2 regions of the Thalassospira sp. GB04J01 genome follow, and region 1 is predicted to be linked to the other one. Evidence: riboswitches for the same ligand, from Rfam matches in the RefSeq annotation. Region 1 holds a riboswitch; the other holds the start of a gene.
The links. Region 1 has a riboswitch for glycine ahead of AMM48_RS12965 (L-serine ammonia-lyase). Riboswitches for the same ligand answer to the same signal wherever they lie in the genome.

Region 1 (7,436 bases):
TCAATCGGATCGTCAATTGTGCCTTCTTCTGCGATCAGGGCCGCGAGTTCTTCGGGGGTTGGCTGCGTACTGTCGCCTGCGGTGCCGTCTTGATTGGGGGCGCCGATCAGATCAGACACACCCTCGAGCTGATTGGCGATATCGTCTGAAGTTTGTCCGTTTTCAGGTGTGCCGTCCGGCGCATTTGCGTCTTGGGCGGCGCGATCACGATCCTGCACATCCTGAACGCCGCGCGAAATTTCTTCCTGAAGTTCACGCTCAGATCCGGGCACTGCAACGGTGGCCTTGGGGCCACCAAGATGGAACAGGCGCCATCCGGTTTCAGGATCAAGAACCGGGATCATGGCAACGGCTGTTGCCCCAAACGGGAAAATGAAAAGCGTGATGATCAGAAGTTTAGACAGCCAGCTGCGCCGCGATTTCGGGCGCTTCGGCATTTTCTTGACCTGAACTTCAATCGGCAATTCGCTGAACAGAAGGTCGTCTTCGTCAACGCCGTCGGATGCGGCGTTATCCGCATCCGACATGGCGTCGTTCATCCCATCGTCGAGGTCATCAGCCATATCATCGGCCATGTCCTCGTCGAAATCGCCGTTCTTTTTCTTACCGAACGGCAAAGAATTTAGGATTTTCCTGAACACGACTTGTCAGTCTCTCACGATGCCGTTCTGGTCCTTAACCTTGCGGGCGCGGACCAAACAGGGAAATGCCCCTAATCATATCCAGCGCACGCGACAGCTGATAATCATCAATCGAAAGCTGTTCGGCATCATCGCGCCGGGAATTTGCATCCTTTTCCGCATCTGACGTGCCTTCATCTTCATTACGCAATGCGCCACTGAGCGATGCTTCGGAGCGACGTACATCGCTTTCAAGGCTTTCGACGCGGGCTTGCGGGACGATGATGTCAGGTACGATGCCGACTTCCTGAATGGATTTTCCAGACGGGGTGTAGTAGCGCGCTGTCGTCAGACGAAGGGCGACGTTGCCTGGCATCGGTAGGATGGTTTGCACCGATCCCTTGCCAAAGCTGCGTGTACCCATGATCACGGCACGGCGATGATCCTGAAGCGCACCGGCAACAATTTCAGATGCCGAAGCAGACCCGTCATTAATCAGAACAACCATCGGCAGGCCCTCGGCCAGATCGCCAGTACGGGCGTTATAGCGTTCGGTGTTTTCCGTGTCGCGCGGACGGGTAGAGACGATTTCACCCTTATCAAGAAACGCATCGGAAACCGAAATTGCCTGATCAAGCAAACCGCCCGGATTGTTGCGCATGTCAATCACCAGACCTTTGATTTCCGGGCCGATCTGATCGCGCATGTCGCCAATGGCGCGCTGCAGTCCGCTAAAGGTTTGTTCGTTGAATTTGGTGATCCGGATATAGCCAATGTCTTCTTTGACTTCGGCGCGGACCGATTGGATTTTGATCACCGCCCGGGTCAGCGTGACATCGAACGGGGCCTGTTCACCCTTGCGGATGATGGTCAGAATGATGTCGGTATTGACCTTGCCACGCATCATTTCGACGGCATCGTTCAGTGTTTTGCCACGGATGGCGGTGCCATCAATATGGGTGATGAAATCGCCCGGCTGAAGACCGGCCTTCTCAGCAGGCGTGTCATAGATTGGCGAGATGACTTTGACAAAGCCTTCTTCCATCGTGACTTCGATGCCAAGTCCGCCGAACTCGCCGCGCGTGTCGACCTGCATTTCCTCGAAATTATCCATGTTCAGATAAGAGGAATGCGGATCAAGCGATGTCAGCATGCCGTTGATGGCAGCTTCTATAAGCTGCTTATCATCGACTTTTTCGACATATTTTGTTTTGACCTGTTCAAAAACATCGCCAAACAGGTTCAACAGGCGATAGGTCTCGGCCGAGGAGCTTGAAGACTGCGCCAAACTTGGCGACGCAAGGCCGAAAGTCATGCCGGTCGCGAGAGCGAGTACTGCCAATCGAGAGGTTTTCATCCACTTACCTTGCCGTTTTTCGAGGCCAGCCACGGAAGCGGATTAATCGCTTCTCCGTCCTGACGCATCTCCAGATACAGTTTTGGCGCAGTTTCACCCATAATACCAACAGGTTCGCCAGCCAACACATATTGTCCTACCACACTGTCGAGCCGATCAAAACCGGCGATAAGACTATGGTATCCTTCGCCGTGTTCGATAATCAAGAGGCGACCGTAACCGCGGAAAGGACCAGAAAAGACAACTTTACCGTCAAAAGGGGAGACAACCTGCGCATTTTCGCGTGTGCTGATCTCGATCCCCTTTGACCGGGCGACGGTTAAACCGTCGGGCCCACGTGATTTTTCACCAAACAGTGTGACGACTTTGCCACTGACGGGCATGCGCAAATGGCCACGCGCCAATGTGATGGAACTGCCAACCGCAAACTTTTCGTCATCCGCACTTTCCGCACTGGGGGCATTGCCCTTTTCGGCGGGTGGTTTGGGTGGTTCATTTTTCGCAATCGTCGAGGTGCCCAGCGTATCACTATCGGGTTCGGTGCGCTTGGCTAATTGTGGTTCGGGCTGTTGTTTGATCGGCTCGTCCGGGCGCATGCGCGGTATCGGCAGCCCTTCGGCGCGTGTGCGCAAGGTCGCCAACAGGTCACCAAGTGACTTTGCTTCGTCGGCAAGCTTGCTGACGGCTTTGGCGGCTTCGCGGGCTTCTGCCTCTGTTTCGGACCGCAAACGGCGTTTTTCATCAAGTAACGTGGCAAGGGATCCGCGTTCTTGTTGCAGGGCGGCAGTTGCCGTTGCCATTTCTTCGCGGCGGTCGCGGATGTCAGCGCGCAATGTCGAGATGTCATGCAGTTCGTTGCGCAAATCACGCGCATGCTGTTCAACACCGGGCAGGGCGGCCTTTAACAGAACCGCAGACCGCAAGGTATCTTGCGGTGATGTTGGCAGCGCAATCACGGCCTCGGGCGGGGTGGTTGAAAGCCGCTGAAGCGCCATCAGAATGCGGGCATATTGCCCGGCCTTGTCTTCGAGGCTGGTATTGGCGCGTTTTTCACGTGCCTCAAGCGTTTCGAGCTGATCTTCAAGGTCGGTCAGGGTCGTTTCAAGCCGTTGGGTACGGCGTGCAACCGAAATGGCCTCGGATTGCAGGGCTTGTTCTTCGGTCCACAACTCACGCGATTTACGCGACAGGAATTCTTCCTGTTTTTGCTGTTCGGAAAGCTGATTCTCAAGCTGATCGAGTTTACGATCAACCTTTTGCAGCGATTGGGCAAAAGAAGGCGCTGCCCCGCCTGCGACCAGAACTGCAAAAGCAGCCAGCGCAGGCAGGGACATCTTTGAAGCTGTGTTAGCTCGCAAGAAGCGCATCATGTCCTTTCAGCCCCTTAAGCAAGGGGGTGCCGGTCATCTCATCTGGCTGGGCAACACCAAGCAATTGCAGCAATGTCGGTGCGACATCGGCAAGACGCCCATTTTCAAGCGTTACCCCTTCTGGACCGTTAACAAGAATGGTCGGGACCAGATTAAGCGTATGGGCGGTGTGTGGTTCGCCGGTTTCCGGATTGACCATGACTTCGCAATTGCCGTGGTCGGCGGTCACAAACGCAACCCCGCCAACCGATTTGATCGCGTCAATTACTTGCCCAAGGCAGGTGTCGACCGCTTCGGCAGCTTTCATCGCAGCACTCAGAATGCCGCTATGGCCAACCATATCGGGATTGGCGAAATTCAGGATGATCGCGTCATAGGTTTCCGCCTTGATTGCGGCAACCAGTTTTTCGGTAACTTCCGGGGCAGACATTTCAGGTTGTAGGTCATAGGTTGCGACCTTGGGCGATGCCACCAGAATACGGTCTTCGCCCTCAAATACCTGTTCTTCGCCGCCGTTAAAGAAGAACGACACATGCGGATATTTTTCGGTTTCCGCAATGCGGAGCTGTTTGAGCCCTGCCTTGGAAACCACTTCGCCAAAGATATTTGGCAGAACCTGTGGTGGGTATATCGCATCCATATAGGCCGCATGGGCTGATGAATATTCGACCATACCCACGGCAACGGCGAAGTTGACCGGCGTGCCACGATCAAACCCGTCAAATTCCGGGGCACAGAGGGCGGCCAGAATTTCACGCGCGCGGTCCGCACGGAAATTGGTCATCAACAGACCATCGCCATCCTTGATTCCGTCAAAATCACCAATCACGGTTGGCAGAACAAACTCATCGGTGGTGTCGGCGTCATAGGCGGCCTTAATCGCAGCTTCGGCACTTTGCGCGGTGCGGCCATCTGCGTAATTTTTGCCCTGCACCATTGCAAAATAGGCCTGACTGACACGTTCCCAGCGATTGTCACGGTCCATCGCGTAATAGCGACCGGTCACTGTGGCAATTTCAACTTTGGCATCTCCAATAAGGGCGCGGAATTTCTCAAGGAATTTGGCGGCACTTTTAGGCGCGGTATCGCGCCCATCAAGGTACGCATGGATTTTGACTGGAATCCCAGCCCGCGCAATAATCTTTGCCAAGGCTGCCATATGGACTTGATGGGAATGAACCCCACCGTCCGACAGGAGACCGGCGATGTGGCAAACGCCTTTGCTGTCGGTCAGTGTGGCGATGATTTTTTTGACCGCATCGGTGTTGGCAATGGAACCGGTTTTGACAGCTTCGTCAATTTTGGGCAGTTCCTGCATGACAACACGACCAGCCCCAAGGTTCATGTGACCGACTTCCGAATTGCCCATCTGACCCTCGGGCAGGCCAACATCCAGACCACAGGCCTTTAAAAAACCGGTCGGATAGGTGGCATAAAGTTCATCCCAGACAGGCGTGTTGGCCAAGGCAACAGCGTTGTCCTTGGTTTCTTCACGATATCCCCAGCCGTCCAGAATGCACAGCACCACAGGACGCGGGCGCTTTACGGAATTCAACTCAGTCACGTTCATAAACCCCACAGATAAGAATACAAATACAGATAAAGGCTGAATTTCCTGTAAATATGGTGACTTACAGGACTGTTCGCCAGAAATCCTGTTGTGCGCACTGGGTGGGACAGCCGTCAATCACATCAGGAAAATGTTCGATACCGGTAATTTAGCATGAAACCCCCGTGATAGCAGCTACCCGACAGGTGAATTTTTTGCAGGTGCAAAGCTGCTTTTTGACAGGCGAGCAGTGCACGGATACTCTTGCCGACAACGGTGATCCTCAGAGGTGACATTTATGGCATCTCGTACCGTGACGGGAGAGTTCGACCATTGCCGTGGTCGGCGCCGAAGGAGCAATCGCCCCAAAAAACTCTCAGGCAGATGGACCGTCGCGGATTGAGGCTCTGGAGAGAGAAAAAGAAAGTCGCATCTAACATATCAGGGCGATGTTCGGATTCCACCGAAGGATGAAATCCGGTTGGCAGAAACATTGTTTTTGCAAACAGGGGTACAATCTCAGGTCAAGGGACAGAGGGGGCGAGACACCGGTTCGCAAACGGCGCGACTTTTCGCGCGTTCAAGAGCCGTGAAGGAGGCCCTTTATGACCAATGTTCCCGCCACCGATCCCTCTTCGGGATCGCAAGACAGATCATCACATGATGTAAACCTGTCTGTTGTCGATCTTTATACCATCGGGATCGGACCATCGAGTTCGCATACGGTTGGCCCGATGCGTGCGGGATACCGGTTTTGTCTTGAGCTTGAAGCGCGCAATCTTTTGGCCAATACAGGCAGTGTGATTGTCGATTTGTATGGCTCGCTTGCCCTGACCGGCAAGGGACATGCGACCGATACGGCGGTGATTATGGGGCTTTGCGGGCAACGGCCGCGCAGCATCGATCCCGACCAAATCCCCCCAACCATTGCCGCGATTGACGCCAATAAGCAGCTTTCACTGTATGGGCAGCATGCGGTGGCGTTTAACCGCGATACCAATCTGGTTTTTCATTTTACCGAAACTCTGCCGCAGCATCCCAACGGCATGCGCATTACCGCCTTTGACGGTGATGGGGTTAAAATCCACGCACAGGAATATTTTTCGGTCGGTGGTGGGTTTATTGTGTCTGGCGATGATCGTGGGGCGGAATATTCCGGCGATAACATTACCCTGCCATTCCCATTTTCATCAGCCGATGAGCTGATGGAGATCTGTAAGCGTGAAGGACAGTCGATTTCCGACATCATGATGGCCAACGAGCAAAGCTGGCGGGTGGCTGAGGAAACCATCGAATTTCTTGATCGGGTGCACGGCGCGATGATGGCCTGCATTGATCGGGGCTGCAAAACCGATGGTATCTTGCCTGGCGGACTAAAAGTCAAACGCCGGGCCAGCAAGCTTTATCATGAGTTAACCGACAAACCTGAAGCGGGCCTTCGAGATCCGCTGACCGTGATCGACTGGGTTAATCTTTATGCGCTCGCGGTGAACGAAGAAAATGCTGCGGGTGGGCGGGTTGTGACCGCACCGACCAACGGGGCGGCCGGGGTTATTCCAGCAGTGCTGCGCTATTACGAACGGTTCGGGGCCAATGCCAGCCAGATTAAAATTCGTGAGTTTCTTCTGACGGCAGCGGCGATTGGATCGATCTATAAAAAGCGTGCATCGATTTCGGCTGCCGAGGTTGGCTGTCAGGGGGAGGTCGGGGTTGCCTGTTCAATGGCTGCCGGGGCTTTGTGTGCGGTCATGGGCGGAACGCCAGAACAAGTTGAGAATGCCGCCGAAATTGGTATGGAGCATAATCTTGGTCTGACCTGCGATCCGATTGGCGGGCTTGTGCAGGTGCCCTGCATCGAACGCAATACCATGGGGGCGGTTAAGGCGATCAATGCAGCCCGGCTGGCGCTGCGTGGTGATGGGCAGCACACAGTGTCACTTGATAAGGTGATCGAAACCATGCGCCAAACGGGACTCGACATGCAAAGTAAGTACAAGGAAACCAGCCAGGGTGGTCTTGCGGTTAATGTGAACGTTGTTGAGTGCTAAAAGCTGTTCGGAAGAATAGGGTGTGAAATCAATGCCTTCGGATGTGATGTTCGGAGGCATTGATGTGTCTGGCCTCTTTATTGCCATCGTTGGTTGGCAATCTGTTATGGTTGATTGAGGGAAAAGGGGCAAAGACCCCACCAAAGGTTGGATATAAACACATGAGCAAAAAGCTGTTCCGCATTTACATTGCGGTCAGTCTGGATGGCTTTATCGCGCGTGCCAATGGTGCGGTCGACTGGCTGGATCAATATGATCCGGCGGAATTCGATTTTGATAGCTTTCTGGACACCGTCGGGACCTTGATTATTGGCCGGAAGACCTTTGATCAGGTCATGCAATTTGGCGACTGGCCGTATGAGGACTGTCGCACCATCGTTTTGACATCCCGTGAGTTGCCAAAAGACCGCCCGGCCAATACAGAGGCCTATGGTGGCAGCATCATCGAACTGGTTGATCAACTGCGGAGCAACCGGGCTGATGATGGTGACA
Region 2 (7,436 bases), on a different contig from region 1:
ACAGGCATCAATGACTTCCTCGACCAGGACTTCTGGTGCGGATGCCCCGGCTGTGATGCCAAGGGATGAGATGCCTTCAAGGGTTGACCAGTCGATATCTTTGGCCCGTTCAACCAGAACCGATTTGTCACATCCTTCGCGTTTGGCAACTTCGACCAGACGGTTTGAGTTTGACGAGTTCGGGGCGCCAAGTACCAGAATGGCTTCGGTTTTTTCAGCAATCAGTTTGACAGCATGCTGACGATTGGTCGTCGCATAGCAAATGTCTTCTTTTTTCGGCACTGAAATGGACGGGAAACGCCGTTGAAGAATTTCGATGATTTTCGCGGTGTCATCGAGCGACAGCGTGGTCTGGGTGACAAAGGCAAGGTTTTCCGGGGTGTGATATTCCAGATTTTCGGCGTCTTCCTCGGTTTCGATCAAGGTCATGCTGCCCGGTGGCAATTGACCCATGGTGCCGATGACTTCCGGGTGGCCCGCGTGACCGATCAAAAGAATATGTTTGCCGTCGGCATGATGACGTTCAGCACCACGGTGGACTTTGGACACCAGCGGACAGGTCGCATCGAGATATTCCAGTTTGCGGCTTTCGGCGGCTTCGGGAACCGATTTGGGAACGCCGTGCGCCGAAAAGATGACGGGAACACCGTCGGGAACCGCATCAAGTTCATCAACGAAAACAGCGCCCATGTCGCGCAGGCGATCAACGACGAATTTGTTGTGAACGATTTCGTGTCGGACATAGACAGGCGCGCCATATTTTACGAGCGCCTTTTCCACAATCTCAATCGCGCGATCAACACCGGCACAAAATCCGCGCGGGTTGGCAAGAACGATCCGAAGTTCGGCTTTGTCTGACATGATACTGTCCGGGTTTCCATGTGTGCTGGTACGCTCAGCACAGTTGTTTAAACGTTCTCGTTACATAACCCGCCTGATCTTGCGGTGCAATGTCTGAGCAACGATTAGAGTATAGCTTTCGACGTGCGGGTTTCCTGTTTTGTTTGTCGACCTGTGTTTGAAGCGGGTTGTGTGCGGCACGGCGAAAGAATAGACTGCGCGCGGGCCGCCCGAAACCGGGTATGGTCATAAAACAGACGGTATAATAGAGGCTTGGATGACGATCGGTAACGGATTGCGACGTACATGTGCATTTGGAATGGTCTCGCTTGCGGGGCTTTTGGCCGCGTGCGGGAGTAATCCGTTCGAAGAAGTTCCGGTTCCGGTATGTCCATCGGCCTATTTGCCAAAGGATACGGCAAAGCTGACCCAGTTTAATGGTGCAGGGAAGGATTTGACTGATGTCATGTTCGAAGCCGAGTTTAACGGGTATCTGGGCGATTGCGGCTATGACCTTGATGACAAGACGCTTGATGTGATCATCAGCCCGATCATCACCGCCGAACTTGGACCCGCAGCGCAAAGCCGTGGCGCAACATTCCAGTATTTCGTTGCCTTGCGCGATCCGGACGGAAATTTTGTTGAAAAGTCGGTTTTTGATGTGAACATGCCGTTCCCCGAAAACCTCAATCTTGCGCGCTATCGCGACGAGCAGGTGACCCTGACGGTGCCGCTTTCCGATGTGTGGGCCGGGCCGGAATATGAAATTTACCTGGGCTTCCAGCTCAATTCAGATCAGCTCGACTATAACCGTCGTTTCGGGTCAGAATAACCGATCAGGGTTGAAAACCTCCGTCCGTGATTGCCCGAAATTAGGGGCTGGTCGGTTTGGGATGAAATCCGTATAAGAACGCATACCCAAGTGATCCCCGTGGGAGAGTGCCACGGTCCATAACGGATTGCGCGGACGCCGAAGGAGCAACCACCCCGGAAACTCTCAGGCAAACGGACCGCGGGGAGATGGGACTCTGGAAAGTAGGTGGCATCTTATTATGATGTGTGCCTCGCCGAAGATGTAAGCAGACCGATGATCTGAATCGGCTGTGATTCTTTCAGGCTCCAAGACAGAGGGGGAATGTGGTTGGCCATTGGTCGGCTATATTTCGCAACCACTGTTCCGGAGACCTTGATGGCCGATGATCAGACAGAACTGCTTAAAACTGCCCTTCACGACCTGCATGTAGAGCTTGGCGGCAAAATGGTGCCGTTTGCGGGCTATGACATGCCTGTTCAATTCCCGCTGGGTGTGAAAGGCGAACATCTTCATACCCGTGCCAAAGCCGGACTTTTTGACGTTTCACACATGGGGCAGGTTCGCCTGACTGGTGAACACCGCGTGGCCGAGCTTGAAAAGCTTGTGCCCGGTGATATTGCGATCCTTAAACCCGGTCGTACCCGCTATTCCGCCTTTACCAATGATGACGGTACCATCCTTGATGACCTTATGATTACCAATGCGGGCGACAGCCTGTTTTTGGTGATCAATGCGGCGTGCAAGGATGACGATATCGTGCACATGCGCGCCAACCTTGGGGATGGCGTGTCGCTTGAAGAAATTGATGACCGGGCGCTTATGGCGTTGCAGGGGCCAGAAGCCGCAAACGTATTGGCGCGTTTTGCCCCGGCCGTGGCCGAGCTTAAATTCATGAGTTTTGCCGAACTTGATATTACGGGTATTGCCTGCTTTGTCACCCGGTCGGGCTATACCGGCGAAGATGGCTATGAAATTTCCGTACCCAATGATCGCGCCGAAGAACTTGCGCGCAAGCTTCTGGGCGAAGATGAGGTTGAGGCGATTGGTCTTGGCGCGCGTGATTCGCTCCGTCTTGAGGCAGGCCTTTGCCTGTATGGCAATGACATCGACACCACCACGACCCCGGTCGAGGGTGATCTGAACTGGATCATTAACAAACGCCGCCGGGCCGAAGGCGGGTTCAAGGGGGCGGATGTCATCCTTGATCAGCTTGAACATGGTGCAGACCGCAAACGTGTTGGCATCAAACCCGAAGGCAAGGCACCGGCGCGTGAACATACCCCCATCCTTAATACGGACGGGGAAGAAATCGGTGAAATCACCAGTGGCGGCTTTGGTCCGACGGTCGATGCACCGATTGCCATGGGCTATGTGGCAATTGAATTTGCCGCACCGGGTACCAAGGTCGATCTTATGGTGCGCGGCAAGGCCCGTCCGGCCGAGGTTGTTGAACTCCCGTTCGCACCGCATCGTTATTTCCGCGGCTAAGTGCTGTACTCTTTCTTGAATGTGCGGCTGATCGCCGCGTTGGCAGACAATCGATCAACAGGGACAAATTAAAATGGCTAAGAAATTCTCGCAGGAACATGAGTGGATTGAACTTGAAGACGGCATCGCAACGATCGGGATTACCGATTATGCGCAACAGTCGCTTGGTGACATTGTTTATGTCGAACTGCCGGAAATTGGTAAGAAACTGACCAAAGATGGCGATGCGGCAGTGGTTGAGTCTGTGAAAGCTGCCAGTGACGTTTATGCGCCGCTTGATGGCGAGATTGTCGAGATTAACGAAGACCTTGATGTTAACCCGGCACTGGTCAATGAAGCCCCGGAAACGGATGGCTGGTTTTTCAGAATGTCGCTGACTGACGAGTCCCAGCTTGATGAGCTGATGGATGAAGCAGCCTATAAAGACTTCGTTGAAGGTCTGTAAGCATGCGTTATCTTCCCTTAACCCGCGCTGATCGCGCGTCGATGCTTGAAACCATCGGGGCAGCGTCGGTCGAAGAACTTTATCATGACGTTCCTGACGGTGCGTTGCTTGATGCCCCGGTTGATCTGCCCGGCCACCTTGGCGAAATGCAGGTCGAACGCGACATGATGGCTTTGGCGGCCAAGAATACTGGTGCGTCGAGTGTGCCAAGCTTCTTGGGTGCAGGTGCCTATCGCCATCACGTGCCGGCGACTGTTGATTACGTGATCCAGCGTGGCGAGTTTCTGACGGCCTATACCCCGTATCAGCCGGAAATCGCCCAAGGCACGTTGCAGTATCTGTTTGAATTCCAGACACAGGTGGCCTCGATCACCGGCATGGATGTGGCCAACGCATCGATGTGGGACGGGGCAACGTCCTGTGCCGAGGCGGTCTTGATGGCATGCCGTGCGACACGTCGCAAAAAGGCCGTTTTGTCGGGCGGGGTGCATCCGCATTACCGCGAAGTGACGGAAACCTATTGCCAGTTCAGCGATACCGAAGTTGCCGGACGCGATGGCAATCCCGAACAGCAGGCAACGGTCGAAGAACTCGACGACCTGATTGATGATCAGACGGCCTGCGTTGTGGTTCAGTACCCCGATGTGTTCGGACGGGTTCAGGACCATACCAAGCTTGCCGAAGTGTGCCATGCCAAGGGTGCGCTTCTGGTGGTTGTCTTTACTGAGGCGGTTGCCTTTGGTGCGATCAAATCACCGGGCAGCTTTGGGGCGGACATCGTGTGCGGCGAAGGCCAGTCGATCGGCAATGCGCTGAGCTATGGTGGTCCTTATGTTGGTCTGTTTGCCACAACCCAGAAACTGGTGCGTCAGATGCCCGGTCGTCTGTGTGGTGAAACGGTCGATCAGGACGGCAAGCGCGGTTTTGTTCTGACCCTTTCGACCCGTGAACAGCATATCCGTCGTGAAAAGGCGACATCGAACATTTGTACCAATGCGGGTCTGTGTTCGTTGGCCTTTACGGTGCATATGAGCCTTCTGGGTGAAGATGGTTATCGCCGTTTGGCGACCCTGAACCACGAAAATGCCTGCAAGGCCGCCGATGCACTTGATGCGGTTGACGGTGTTACGGTGGTTAATGACAGCTTCTTTAACGAGTTTACCGTGAAGCTGAGCAAGCCAGCCGCAGACGTGCTTGAGGTTCTGGTTGATAAGGGCGTTCTTGGCGGCGTTCCGCTGTCGCGTCTGTATCCGAACCGTTCGGATTTGGACAACTACCTTCTGGTGGCGGTGACGGAAACCAACACAGACGAAGACATCGCGGCCCTTGCGGACGCATTGAAGGAGGCGCTGGCATGACCTTCACAACTCATACCGGTAACCGTGGACTTGTTCTTGAAGAAAAACTGATTTTTGAACAGGGCCAAGCGGGCCGTACCGGCGTTGATCTGCCCGAACCAAAAGGAACCAAATCGCGTCTTGGCGGTTTGGACCGCGACAGCAATGTCGGTCTTCCGGGCCTGTCGGAACCGCAAGTGGTGCGTCACTTTACCCGATTGTCGCAGAAGAATTTCGGGATTGATTCCGGGTTCTTCCCGCTGGGCTCATGCACCATGAAGCATAACCCGCGCATCAACGAAAAAGTTGCCCGTCTGCCCGGTCTTGCCGATTTGCACCCGATGCAGCCTGAAAGCACGGTTCAAGGAGCGCTTGAGCTGATTGACCAATGTGCGCATTGGTTGCTGGTTCTGACCGGAATGCCAGCGGTTGCCATGTCCCCGGCAGCCGGTGCGCAAGGGGAACTGTGTGGCATGATGGCCATTCGTGCCGCCCTTGATGCGCGCGGGGAAAACCGCCGTCGTGTTCTTGTGCCCGAATCCGCACATGGTACCAACCCGGCAACGGCTGCGGCCTGTGGCTTTACGGTTGATTCCATTCCGGCAACCGAAGACGGCCGTGTGGATCTGGCCGCATTCGAAGCCAAGCTTGGTGATGATGTTGCCGGCATCATGCTGACCAACCCGAATACCTGTGGGTTGTTTGAGCGTGATGTGCGCAAGATTGCCGATCTGGTCCATGCTGAGGGTGGCTATTTTTATTGCGATGGTGCGAATTTCAACGCCATTGTTGGCCGTGTCCGCCCGGCTGATCTTGGCATTGATGCCATGCATATCAATCTGCATAAAACCTTCTCGACCCCGCATGGCGGTGGTGGTCCGGGTTCAGGGCCGGTTGTATTTTCGGATGCACTCGCACCCTTTGCCCCGATCCCCTATGTTGTGCGCACCGAGGACGGGTTCCGTCTAGTGGAAACTGCCGACGAAAATGACGGCACCAAGCCGTTTGGTCGCCTGAAAGGGTTCCACGGGCAGATGGGCATGTTCATCCGGGCACTGGCCTATATGAAAAGCCATGGTTCTGATGGCCTGCGTCAGGCGTCTGGTGATGCGGTTCTCAATGCGAACTATCTGCTGGCCCGTCTGAAAGACAAGCTCAGCGTCGCATACCCGGGATATTGCATGCACGAAGCGCTGTTTGACGATGGGTTCCTCAAGGATACCGGGGTTTCGACCCTTGATCTTGCCAAGGCAATCATCGACGAGGGCTTCCACCCGATGACGATGTATTTCCCGCTCGTGGTGCATGGTGCACTTTTGGTCGAACCGACCGAAACGGAAACCAAAGAATCGATTGATCAGTTCTGTGATGCTGTTCTGTCTTTGGTGGCCAAAGCACAGGCCGGAGATGCGGAATTCTTTAAGAATGCGCCGTATTTGACGCCGCGTCGTCGCCTTGACGAAACGGCAGCAGCAAGAAAACCTGTTTTGCGCTGGATGCCGGAAACGGCTTGATACACAACGCAGAGCGGCAGTTAAAAGCACCCCGGCCAGATGGTCGGGGTGTTCTTTTTCAAGGACTTGTTCTTGAAACTCATTGGACTTGTCGCAATCTCAACCCTTATACTTGTTCGAATTGTAATGAACGGAGCCCGGTGGGTTAAGTTTGGGGATAGTGCGATAGGGCGAATGCCCATTGCCGGAGGTTTGAATTCAATCATGTCGCGTCGCGTACAAAAAGTGTTTACCGCCGAACGCCGGTTAAAAGAACGTTCGGGTGGGGGGGGCGAAGACTGGTCGGATTCGTTTTTTGACCCTACTCTTGAAAGCGGTATCGGGGCGGGTGAAGCATTGCCGTCACCATCACCATCACCATCACATGTCCCTGAGGATACGTCGGGGATCAATCAGGCCGTTCTTGATGAAATCCGGGCGTTGCGTGCGGAAGTCGGGCAGTTGCGCGATGTTGTTGGAAATGGCGGGCAATTGGCAGGCTCCCCGGACGCAGGCGGCATGGCAGCACCGGTTGCCTCAAACGATGCGCCAATGGATGTGTTGCCTGAGCCGGTTTCAAGTAACTTCAGCCATTCAAACCGGCCGGGTGCATCTGAACCCGATAGTGACGATCTGGAACTGATCCGGACCCAGATCGAGGAAATGAACGAGCATATCCACAAGGCCAAGGTTCAGATTGCGTCACTTCGCCATCCAAAGGCGCAGGATGACCGGTTCATGAGTGCCGCGACCGAGCTTGACGCCATCGTCAAGGATACGGAGATGGCAACTCATACGATCCTTGAGTCTGCGGAGCAGATCGACGATTTGGCAATGACGTTGAAAAATTCGGCGCCGAGTGATTTTGTCGCCGATCACGTTGAGCAGATTGCCTTTATCGTCACGAAAATATTTGAATCCTGTAACTTTCAGGACATTACCGGTCAGCGGATCAACAAGGTTGTGAGCACCCTCGCATTCGTTGAGGAACGGGTTCACAACATGATTTCGATCTGGGG

Region 2: it holds a riboswitch for glycine, as region 1 does, so the genes downstream of both, gcvT (glycine cleavage system aminomethyltransferase GcvT) here and AMM48_RS12965 (L-serine ammonia-lyase) in region 1, are expected to answer to the same signal.

Annotation. Positions count from the first base shown of each region.
Region 1 covers NZ_CCDX020000012.1:367,084-374,519, reverse strand. Annotated here, with positions in the region: gene AMM48_RS12985 (divergent polysaccharide deacetylase family protein) at 1-641, opposite strand, end outside; gene AMM48_RS12980 (S41 family peptidase) at 676-1,935, opposite strand; gene AMM48_RS12975 (peptidoglycan DD-metalloendopeptidase family protein) at 1,974-3,311, opposite strand; gene gpmI (2,3-bisphosphoglycerate-independent phosphoglycerate mutase) at 3,325-4,917, opposite strand; glycine riboswitch at 5,204-5,298, shown strand; gene AMM48_RS12965 (L-serine ammonia-lyase) at 5,502-6,944, shown strand; gene AMM48_RS12960 (dihydrofolate reductase family protein) at 7,106-7,436, shown strand, end outside.
Region 2 covers NZ_CCDX020000008.1:209,527-216,962, reverse strand. Annotated here, with positions in the region: gene ispH (4-hydroxy-3-methylbut-2-enyl diphosphate reductase) at 1-861, opposite strand, end outside; gene AMM48_RS06165 (hypothetical protein) at 1,118-1,672, shown strand; glycine riboswitch at 1,763-1,863, shown strand; glycine riboswitch at 1,867-1,970, shown strand; gene gcvT (glycine cleavage system aminomethyltransferase GcvT) at 2,030-3,142, shown strand; gene gcvH (glycine cleavage system protein GcvH) at 3,216-3,587, shown strand; gene gcvPA (aminomethyl-transferring glycine dehydrogenase subunit GcvPA) at 3,590-4,945, shown strand; gene gcvPB (aminomethyl-transferring glycine dehydrogenase subunit GcvPB) at 4,942-6,438, shown strand; gene AMM48_RS06140 (protein phosphatase CheZ) at 6,643-7,436, shown strand, end outside.